DNA from 2 places in the Pseudoalteromonas sp. Z1A2 genome. Region 1 is predicted to be linked to the other one. Evidence: predicted binding sites of a transcription regulator. Region 1 holds the regulator's gene; the other holds the start of a gene.
What was found. The regulator sigma-54, encoded in region 1, starts transcription at its own class of promoters, with help from an activator protein. The targets are predictions, from matches to a motif close to GTTGGCACGNNNNTNGNNT.
Positions count from the first base shown of each region.

Region 1 (4,982 bases):
AGGCTTTGCCGTTGCAGTAAATGATGCCCACCCGCTTATTAAGCGTTTGTCACATTATGTAACGCAAATGCCTGGCGGTTTTGGTGCTGTGAGAGAACTCACCGATTTGCTCATGCTTGAAAATGGTAAAGCATTGACTACACAAGGCACTAGTTCATGAATGCAGCGCGCATAATATTAAGCGTTTTATTCATTAGCTGTATGGTTTGGCTTTGGTACCCTTATTTTACACAAACAAATATTGTGCCTCAGGCTGAGCCTGAAGTTGTTGCTAAGCCTGATTACATAGCTATTGAGCTCAAACAGACAGCCTATGATGAGCAAGGTAAAATTAGCCACAAAGTCACTGCGGCTAAAATGGAGCTATACCAGCAATTAGGTTTCACGTTTTTCGAAAAACCCATTTTTACTTTATATAACGAACAACAAACGTGGCAAATAAATGCAGACGAAGCAACATTATACGAAGATAAACAATTAATTTTAGAAGGTAATGTGGTTGCCAAAAATTTAACCGATAACGTCATGATAGACAAAATCAATGCTGATAATATTCAGGTTGATATAAAGTTATTAACAATGCGTTCGGAGCAACCCGTCATTATCACTGGACCCAATTTAAAAATCACCGGTAAAGGCCTAGAAGCCGACTTAAAAACCGAAGTGATAAAACTAATTAACCATACGCGAACCATATATTATGACCAATAAAATATTAAAATCACTGATAATTCCTACACTTATACTAGCGTTTAATAGTAGTGCTGCAGAACAAAACACGCAACCTGCTGCCAATCAAATTTCAATAAGTGCCGACAAGCAAGAAGGTCAATTAAAAGCTAATGTGGGTATTTTTGAGAAAAACGTTGAGATTATTCACGGTAATCGCCGCATTACAGCCGATCGCCTAGAAGTACACAAACGTGATGAACTTGGTGATAATAAACAATTATTAATTGCCACAGGTAGCCCTGCGCACTTTGAAGAAAAGCAATCAGACGGCACGACTATGAGCGCCAGTGCTGACGAAGTACGTTATGATGTATCTAAGCGTTTTTTAACGCTTGTTGGTAATGCACAAGTATCGCAAGCCGGACAAAAAATAAATGCTAAAAGCATTACCTACGACATAGAGCAGCAGCTCATCAGTGCCGAAAAAGATGAAAACTCAACTGACCGCGTTCACACAATTTTAGTACCGATCGAAACTAAAAAAAGTAAAAAAGGCGATAAAGGTCAACCATGAGCACATTAAAAGCAGAACTATTGGCAAAAAGCTATAAAGGTCGTGAAGTTGTAAAAAACGTCGGCCTTGAAGTACAAGCTGGCAGTATAGTTGGCTTACTTGGCCCTAACGGTGCTGGTAAAACAACGACTTTTTATATGATTGTAGGGCTTGTTCCTAGCGACAAAGGTAAAATATCTATTGATGATAACGATATTACTCTTTTACCTATGCATAGTCGTGCTAGATTAGGCATAGGCTACTTACCACAAGAGTCATCGATTTTTAGAAAGCTGACTGTTTATCAAAACTTAATGGCCATTTTAGAAACACGCAAAGAACTAAATAAACAAGCCAGAGAAGACACGCTCAATAACTTATTAGATGAATTTAGCATACAACACATTCGTGATAGCCAAGGTATGGCATTATCGGGTGGAGAACGTCGTCGTGTAGAAATAGCACGAGCGCTGGCAGCAGATCCTAAATTTATACTACTGGATGAACCGTTTGCCGGTGTTGACCCTATTTCGGTATTAGATATAAAGAAAATAATAGAACATCTTAAAAATCGTGGGATTGGTGTATTAATTACCGACCATAACGTAAGAGAGACCCTTGATGTTTGTGAAAAAGCCTACATTGTTTCTCATGGGGAGCTGATTGCATCAGGTACTCCAGAACACGTATTAAATGATAAAACAGTACGCGATGTTTACTTAGGCGAGCAATTTAGGCTGTAACATTTACGCCATGTCTTTAAGCATCTGCTAGTATTAATTATAACAACATAAAAGGATTGTTAGAGATACATGAGGCAATCACTACAGCTGCGCATGGGCCAGCAACTTACAATGACTCCACAGTTGCAACAAGCTATTCGTTTGTTGCAACTCAGTACATTGGATCTCCAGCAAGAAATACAAGAAGCTCTCGACAGTAATCCACTATTAGAGGTTGAAGAGGCAGACTATTCCGAAGACGCTGCTGGTAAAAACGAGCAAAAAGCTGATACCGATGACATAACTGTTAGCGCATCTGCTGATGATGCTCCGAGCGAATACGAACAAGATACTGGTGAAGCACTTGCAAAAGACACGCTAAGTGACGACATGGCTATGGATGTTAGTTGGGATGAGTACATGAGTGCCGCTCCTGCAGCCTCATCAGGTCCAATGCCTGAAGATGAATCTATATACCAAGGCGCCTCTACTGAAACGCTCCATGAGTATTTAATGTGGCAATTACAACTAACGCCATTTAGCCCTACCGATGAAGCCATCGCTATTGCGATTGTAGAAGCCGTCGATGATTCAGGTATTTTAACACTAAGCTGCGAAGAAATTTTAGAAAGCTTTAATCAAGAAAACGAAGATGATAACGAAGTCGAACTTGATGAAATTGAAGCGGTATTAAAACGCATCCAACTGTTTGATCCTGTTGGTATTGCTGCACGTAGTTTACAAGAGTGTTTGTGTATTCAGCTTAATCAATTTGATAAAGAAACACCTTACATTAATGAAACGAAAATGATTTTAACCGAGCATATTGATCTATTAGCAGCTCGCGACTATCGTACATTAATGAAAAAAACTAAGCTCAAAGAAGAAGAGCTTAAAGAAGTAATGACACTAATACATACTCTCAACCCAAAACCTGCAGATACTATAGTAAGGGAAGAATCTGAGTATGTTATTCCTGATGTGTCAGTTAAAAAAATTAAAGGCCGCTGGGTTGTCGAATTAAACCCAGATAGCATGCCTAAAATTCGTGTTAATAGCCAATACGCGGCAATGTCTCGCACTGTAAAATCAAGTGGCGACAGCCAGTTTATTCGCTCACATTTACAAGAAGCTAAATGGTTTATTAAAAGCTTAGAAAGTAGAAACGACACGCTATTAAAAGTTACTAATTGTATTGTTAAGCAACAACAAGGCTTTTTTGAACATGGCCCTGAAGCCATGAAACCAATGGTTTTAAATGATGTCGCTGAAATGGTAGAAATGCACGAATCGACAATTTCGCGCGTAACTACTCAAAAGTACATGCATACACCCCGTGGTATATTTGAGCTTAAATACTTTTTCTCAAGCCATGTAAGTACTGAAAACGGTGGTGAATGTTCATCTACAGCAATACGTGCGCTTATCCGAAAATTAATCGCAGCAGAAAACTCAGCAAAACCATTGAGTGATAGCAAAATAGCGGATATATTGGCTGAGCAAGGAATTAAAGTAGCAAGACGTACAATCGCAAAATACCGCGAATCTCTTGCTATTCCACCGTCAAATCAGCGTAAAAGTCTGATTTAAGACGCTAAACTAAGAGGGTAATGCTTATGCAACTAAACTTAACTGGTCGTCACGTAGAATTAACCGATTCACTAAGAGACTATATTAATACTAAATTTGCGAAGCTTGAAAGACACTCTGATCATATAAATAATGTTCATGTCATTCTCGATGTAGAAAAATTAAATCAAAAAGCAGAAGCCACAATACACGTAAGCGGTGCTGAGCTATTTGCCTCTACAGAACATCAAGATATGTATGCCGCTATTGACTCGTTGATCGACAAGCTCGATCGCCAAGTAATCAAACACAAAGAGAAGCTTGCTCGACACTAATATGATGAAATTAAGTTCACTTATATGCCAGGACTGCAGCAAAGCTGCGGTCCTTTTTAATAGCAAAAAAAGAATTTTAGAGTTCATTAGCGAACTTGCTCACGACAAACTTCCGTATTTACCGCAACAAGATATTCTTAATGCTTTAATGAGCAGAGAGAAATTAGGTAGTACAGGTATAGGGCGTGGCATTGCTATTCCTCATGGAAGAATGAGCGGTGCAGAAGAGCCTTTGGCTTTAGTGCTCGTTAGCGAAACTCCAATAAACTTTGATGCAATCGATAATCGCCCTGTTGATATTTTTGTCGCACTCATCGTACCAGATGGCGATAACCAGCAGCACTTAAAGACTCTAGCAACCATTGCTGATAAACTAAACAACAAAGATTTTTGTAAACAGTTACGCAGTGCAAAATCTGATACTGAGCTTTACCAAGTTATTGTCGATCAATCATAGTTTTATAAAGGGTGTTAAATGGAGTTAATTATCATAAGCGGCCGTTCTGGTTCTGGAAAGTCGGTTGCTTTGCGCGTTGTAGAAGATTTAGGTTATTATTGCGTTGATAATATTCCAGTAAACCTACTACCTTCATTAGTTCGCAGTGTGTCTGATAGCTACGATAAAATTGCTGTTAGCATTGATGTGCGCAACATCCCTAAAGAACAAGATGAATTTAACGATATTCTTGAATACTTACCAGGCTTTGCAAACCCTACGTTATTTTATTTAGATAGCGACGATCAGACATTGATCAAACGCTTTTCTGAAACACGCAGATTACACCCACTATCAATAGACTCGTTGCCGCTTGATTTAGCCATCAAAAAAGAAAAAGAATTACTTGATGTATTAACCACTCGCGCCGACTTTATGGTAGATACGACTGATTTAAGTGTTCATCAACTCGCTGAATCTATTCGTGAAAAGATTTTAGGTAAAAAAGATAAGCAACTGATTGTCACATTTGAATCATTTGGTTTTAAACACGGTATACCAAAAGAAGCAGACTACGTATTTGATGCACGCTTTTTACCAAATCCACACTGGGAACCAGAGTTAAAGCCTTTAAATGGGTTAGATCAACCGGTTAAAGACTATTTAGCTAATCACAGCATAGTGCAAAAATTCAC
Region 1 covers NZ_WTKX01000011.1:35,573-40,554, reverse strand. The annotation lists gene kdsC (3-deoxy-manno-octulosonate-8-phosphatase KdsC) at 1-160, shown strand, start outside; gene lptC (LPS export ABC transporter periplasmic protein LptC) at 157-711, shown strand; gene lptA (lipopolysaccharide transport periplasmic protein LptA) at 701-1,246, shown strand; gene lptB (LPS export ABC transporter ATP-binding protein) at 1,243-1,968, shown strand; gene GQR47_RS09555 (RNA polymerase factor sigma-54) at 2,038-3,537, shown strand; gene hpf (ribosome hibernation promoting factor) at 3,564-3,851, shown strand; gene ptsN (PTS IIA-like nitrogen regulatory protein PtsN) at 3,856-4,308, shown strand; gene rapZ (RNase adapter RapZ) at 4,327-4,982, shown strand, end outside.

Region 2 (4,982 bases), on a different contig from region 1:
TCCAGCATATTCATACTTCTGGTTCGCGCTGTTATAACTATAAGCAGGTGTATTATCTTGATATCCAGAAAAAAGGTATTTACCATCTTCTGTTTTAGCATTCATTAAATCGAGTACTGTCGATTGTATAGATTTTAGTTCTTCTGCGATTCCTTCACGATCAATATCGGAATAAGCTCCATTACCTGCTTGAATTGTTAATGTATGCGCTCGCTCTAATGAGCTTTTTATATTATCCAGTACGGTTTCTTCATTAGTTAAGCGACTAGAAAGCATAGTAATGTTCTTTTCATACTGCTCGTTTGCTTGTATTTTATCTGAATAAAGCGACGCTTGAGACATCGCTGATGGATCATCTGAGGTTGATAAAATTCGCTTCTGTGTATTAACTTGCTCTTGAGCTCTGCTCACACCTTGTTGATTTTCTAATATTTTATTTATGTTGTTTTGGTACATTAAATTATTTGATAAACGCATAATTACCTCGCCGCATTTAATAAGGTGTCAAAAATTTCTTGAGCTGCTGCTAAAACTTGTGCTGATGCTGAATATGATTGTTGAAAACGCAGTAAATTTGCGGCCTCTTCATCAAGATTTACTCCAGATAACGACTCGTACCATGCCTCAGATTGCTGTGCTAGAGCGTCAAATGCAGCGCCACTTGTGATTGCTTGACCAGTTACAACACCTACATCGCTCACTAATCCTGAATAAGCTTGGTTGAACGTTTTATGGTTGTCGGCCGTTGCTGTTGTTTCTACATTTAAACGGACTAACTCACCATTTTGTAAATCTGCTAATTTTAAACCATTACGGTTATCGTCAAAGCCGCCTTCGTTAAACTCAAGTGTAAAGGTGTCGCCTGTTGCTGGTGTACCTTCTATATCAAAGTCAAAACCATATGAATCATAAGGGGCACCAAGACCTGCTAAAACGTTTTTACCTGGGGGCGCTATAGTTACTGCCACATCAGTGCCACTACCATCGCTAATTAAATAATCATTGGTACCTGTAGCTTTAACAATTTTAATATCACCATTAGCAAGTACTGGTGGATTAACTGGTATAGGCGGTGTAGTGAGAGGTGTTTCTAAAGTAAATCCACCTGAAATAACGCTACTAACTGTACCCACTGAAATAGTTGCAGTACCTGTATTATCTATACTGTTAGATGTACGGATAGGTGAAGCTAATGCTAAATCTTCGCCGCGCCCTGTTGCAAGCGTGATGCTAGAAGCCGAGTCGGAATTAAGTTTAATTTGAAACTGATCTCCCACGTTACCTGTTTTGGTTGTATCTATATTTAATTGTAGTCCGAAGGAGTCTTTTACCGTTGCTAACACTTCTGATGTTGTAGCTGTTGCCGCTTGATAAGGGACTGCATTTCGAATATCGTCTGCATTTATGATCCCATCAGCTGGGATATCTGCAACTGATGGATCACCTAGCGGCTCGCCTTTATTATCTACTGGTTGAATAGAAACCGATGTTGCACTGGTATAAATAATAATAAAGTCACTAGCAGGAAGTTCACTACCTTTACCTGGCTCTACCGTTGCAGTCATACCAGCAGTGCCCGTGTTAGCTTGATACGCATAAGCGCCAACGGTAGGAATATTAAAAATATTACCACCTAGCTGACCTGTTGCATCCATACCCAATTTGTTTTGTTCGTTAAATGCATCAGCTATCGCTAAGCCCATTTGGCCAATTTGGTTTTGCGCAGGGACTAATATGTCATCTCTAAAAGCAAGTAAGCCGCCAATTTTGCCTTTAAGCTTACTTACATCAACTTCAAGCGGCACAGCTTTGCCACCATTAACGTCAAGCGTGAATTCTTTAAAATTAGGATCGGGATCGCCCGTCATCGAAAATAAGTTAAATGCGCCATTTTGCATAACAACTGCTTCGCCTGTGCCCATAAAAACGAGTTTTTCGCCATTTGGACCATCAAGCGTTTCTATGTCTATTAGCTCTGATAAGTCGCGTATTGCTTTATCGCGTTCGTTATAGGTAGAGCTGGCATCTGCGGCGTTATTAGTGCCATTAACTGCTGCAATATTTTGATTTAGCGTGCTAATACTTTGAATGAGTGAGTTTGCTTCATCTGAAAATATTTCGAGTTGCTCGTTTACTATACTTTTTTGATCAAGCACGATGCCCGAAAGCCTATCCATTTGATCAATTAAGCTTTGCGCATCTGTCATCACTAATGAGCGAGCAACAGTAGACGAGGGCTGATTTAGCGCTTCTTGCACGTTATTAAATAAAGAGTTAATACCAGTCGAAAGATTATTCGACTCTTCAGAAAAAATAGTATCAACTCGATTAGCCTCAGTAATAAACTGATCGAAAAACGATTTATTAGAGGTGTCACGATTTAGCTGTGACTGAGCAAACTCATTTAGTAATCGGTATGTTTCGCCTCGCCCTACTTGGTTGTCAACCATAGTAGTAAACTCTGTACGCTCACGCACATAGCCTTCTGTATTAACATTGGCGATATTTTTACTTGTCGTTTGCAGTAGCTCCGAGCTTGCTCTAACCCCAGAACTGGCAATGTTTAATAAATTAAACGACATGTTACTCTACTCCTTGGCGGATCACGTTTGCCGCAATGTCTTTTAGCTGACTGCTATTGAGCACTTGTTTTATTTTGTTGGCATAATTTGGATCGGTTGCATAACCTGCTTTTTGTAATGAATCTAAAAAGTCATTTGGTTTTGCTGTATTTTGTAATGCTTCTTTGTAGCGTGGGTTTTGCGTTAAAAAATCAACGAAGTCGTTCACGCTATCTTTAATTGAGTCGTAGGCTCTAAAGCTGGCTTGTTTTTTAACGGGTGTGCCTTGTTCAAACTCAAGCGTTACTTTGCTTGCTTTATCGCCTTCCCAGCTTTTATCTGACTTAATATTAAATAAGTTATTTGAGCTGCCACCGTCACTTTTATCAATAATGTGTTTACCCCAACCGGTTTCAAGTGCCGCTTGTGCAACCATTACTGCAGGGTTTAAACCAATTTTTTGCGCTGCAGTTTTAGCGTGTTCCCACACTGAACTTACAAACTCTTCTGCATTTTTAAATGTTGGGCTATCAGCTTTAGACTCTGCAGTATTAACTTTAGGCTCAGCAATATCGGCTTTAGTACTCTTAACTATAAGATCGGGTTGCTTATTTTTTTGCTCATGAGGAAGAGCGGAACCGACTTGCGTATCGCTAAAAATATCGTTGGTTGTTCTAAGCACCGAGCCTGGCATAAAGTTTTTAGACTCAGGCGATAACTGCTGAACAATTAAATCGGCAAGGCCTAACGAGCCATTTGATGAAAGCTCTGTTGAAAGTTGCTGATCGTGCATTTCTTCAAAAAACTTTACGCCACTTGAGTTAAATGGGCTGTCTTTGTCTTCAAATGCTTCGTTAGCTTTGCGCATTCCTTTGAGCAACATTTGCGTAAAAATAGCTTCAAATTGTGCGGCCGCTTTTTTGAGCGCAGCTTTAGAGGCATCAGTTGATGCATCGCCACTCGTTAAGGCTTCTTTACGAAGTGAATCTAAGTTGCCTAAATCAAAAAAGTTTTGTTTATCGAGGTGATTAGTTTCCATCGGCTTTTTGACACAAAATGAATAATGCAGTTAAAAATGCAAAAATTGAGCCACTACCGATAAAACAAGGAAGATAAAAATAATAAACTTAAGTTGCTGTAAATAAAAAGCCCTAATTTCAAAAATATAGGGCTTAAGTAATACGTTATTTATTGGCTTGCTTTTTTAAATAACAACCAACTGTCCGTTAATTGCGCCGGCTTCTTTTAGCGCTTCTAAAATAGCCATTAAGTCGCCAGGCGCTGCGCCAACTTCGTTAATTGCGCGAACTAAATCGTCAAGGCTTACACCTGGATTAAATACAAAGGCACGAGAGTCGTCTTGGTTTACATCAATAATACTTTGCTGCGTGACAACTGTATCACCGTTTGCTAGCGGATTTGGTTGTGACACGTTTTGTTGTTCTGCAATTGTTACTGTTAAGCCACCGTGAGTTATAGCCGCAGGCTGAAGCTTAACGTTTTTGCCAATGACAATTGTACCGGTGCGCGAGTTAACTATAATTTTAGCGGCCATGTCAGCTGGTTTAAATTCTAAGTTTTCGAGTGTTGATAAGTACGATACACGCTGGGATGCATCGCGTGGTGCTATAACACGAATAGAAACAGAATCTATTGCTTGTGCGCTATTTGGGCCAACTAAGTCATTAATTGTTTTTTCTAGGCGTTTTGCCGTTGTAAAGTCTGGGCGGTTTAAATTAAAAGTAATGTAATCGCCTTGCATAAATGGGCTTTCCACGGCGCGCTCAACTGTAGCGCCATTTGGTATACGGCCAACTGTAGGGGTGTTAATTACAACTCTACTGCCATCAAGGCCTTGTGCGCCTAAGCCACCGACAATTAAACTACCTTGTGCAATTGCATACACGTTACCATCTACACCTTTTAAAAAAGTTTGTAGTAAAGTACCGCCACGTAAACTGCCTGCACTACCAATAGAAGAAACCGTTATATCTATTGTTTGCCCGGGTTTTCTAAATGCGGGTAATTCAGCATGCACAGCAACAGCGGCAACATTTTTAATTTTAGGACTTTGAGTTGAAGGTAGCGTAATACCAAAGCTGTTCAACATGCCTCTAAAACTTTGTTGTGTGTATGAGTTTTGCTCGCCAGTGCCCGGTAAACCAACCACTAAGCCATAACCGACTAATTGGTTAGAGCGTACGCCTTCAACCATAGACACATCTTTTATGCGCTCAGCACTGGCAGTAAACTGCCAACCTAATAACACAACTAAACATAAAGCTTTAAGGCTATTCATGTTGTTACCCTCTAAAATGGAAACAGCGAACTGCTAAAGAAACGTGTAAGCCAACCAGGACTTTGCGCCTCTTGCGTTTGCCCTTTACCTGAGTATTGAATACGTGCATTAGCAATACGATT
Region 2 covers NZ_WTKX01000003.1:85,525-90,506, forward strand. The annotation lists gene flgL (flagellar hook-associated protein FlgL) at 1-477, opposite strand, end outside; gene flgK (flagellar hook-associated protein FlgK) at 480-2,582, opposite strand; gene flgJ (flagellar assembly peptidoglycan hydrolase FlgJ) at 2,584-3,600, opposite strand; gene GQR47_RS03315 (flagellar basal body P-ring protein FlgI) at 3,766-4,860, opposite strand; gene flgH (flagellar basal body L-ring protein FlgH) at 4,872-4,982, opposite strand, start outside.
Region 2: the regulator sigma-54 is predicted to act here: its motif matches at 3,637-3,655, upstream of flgJ (flagellar assembly peptidoglycan hydrolase FlgJ).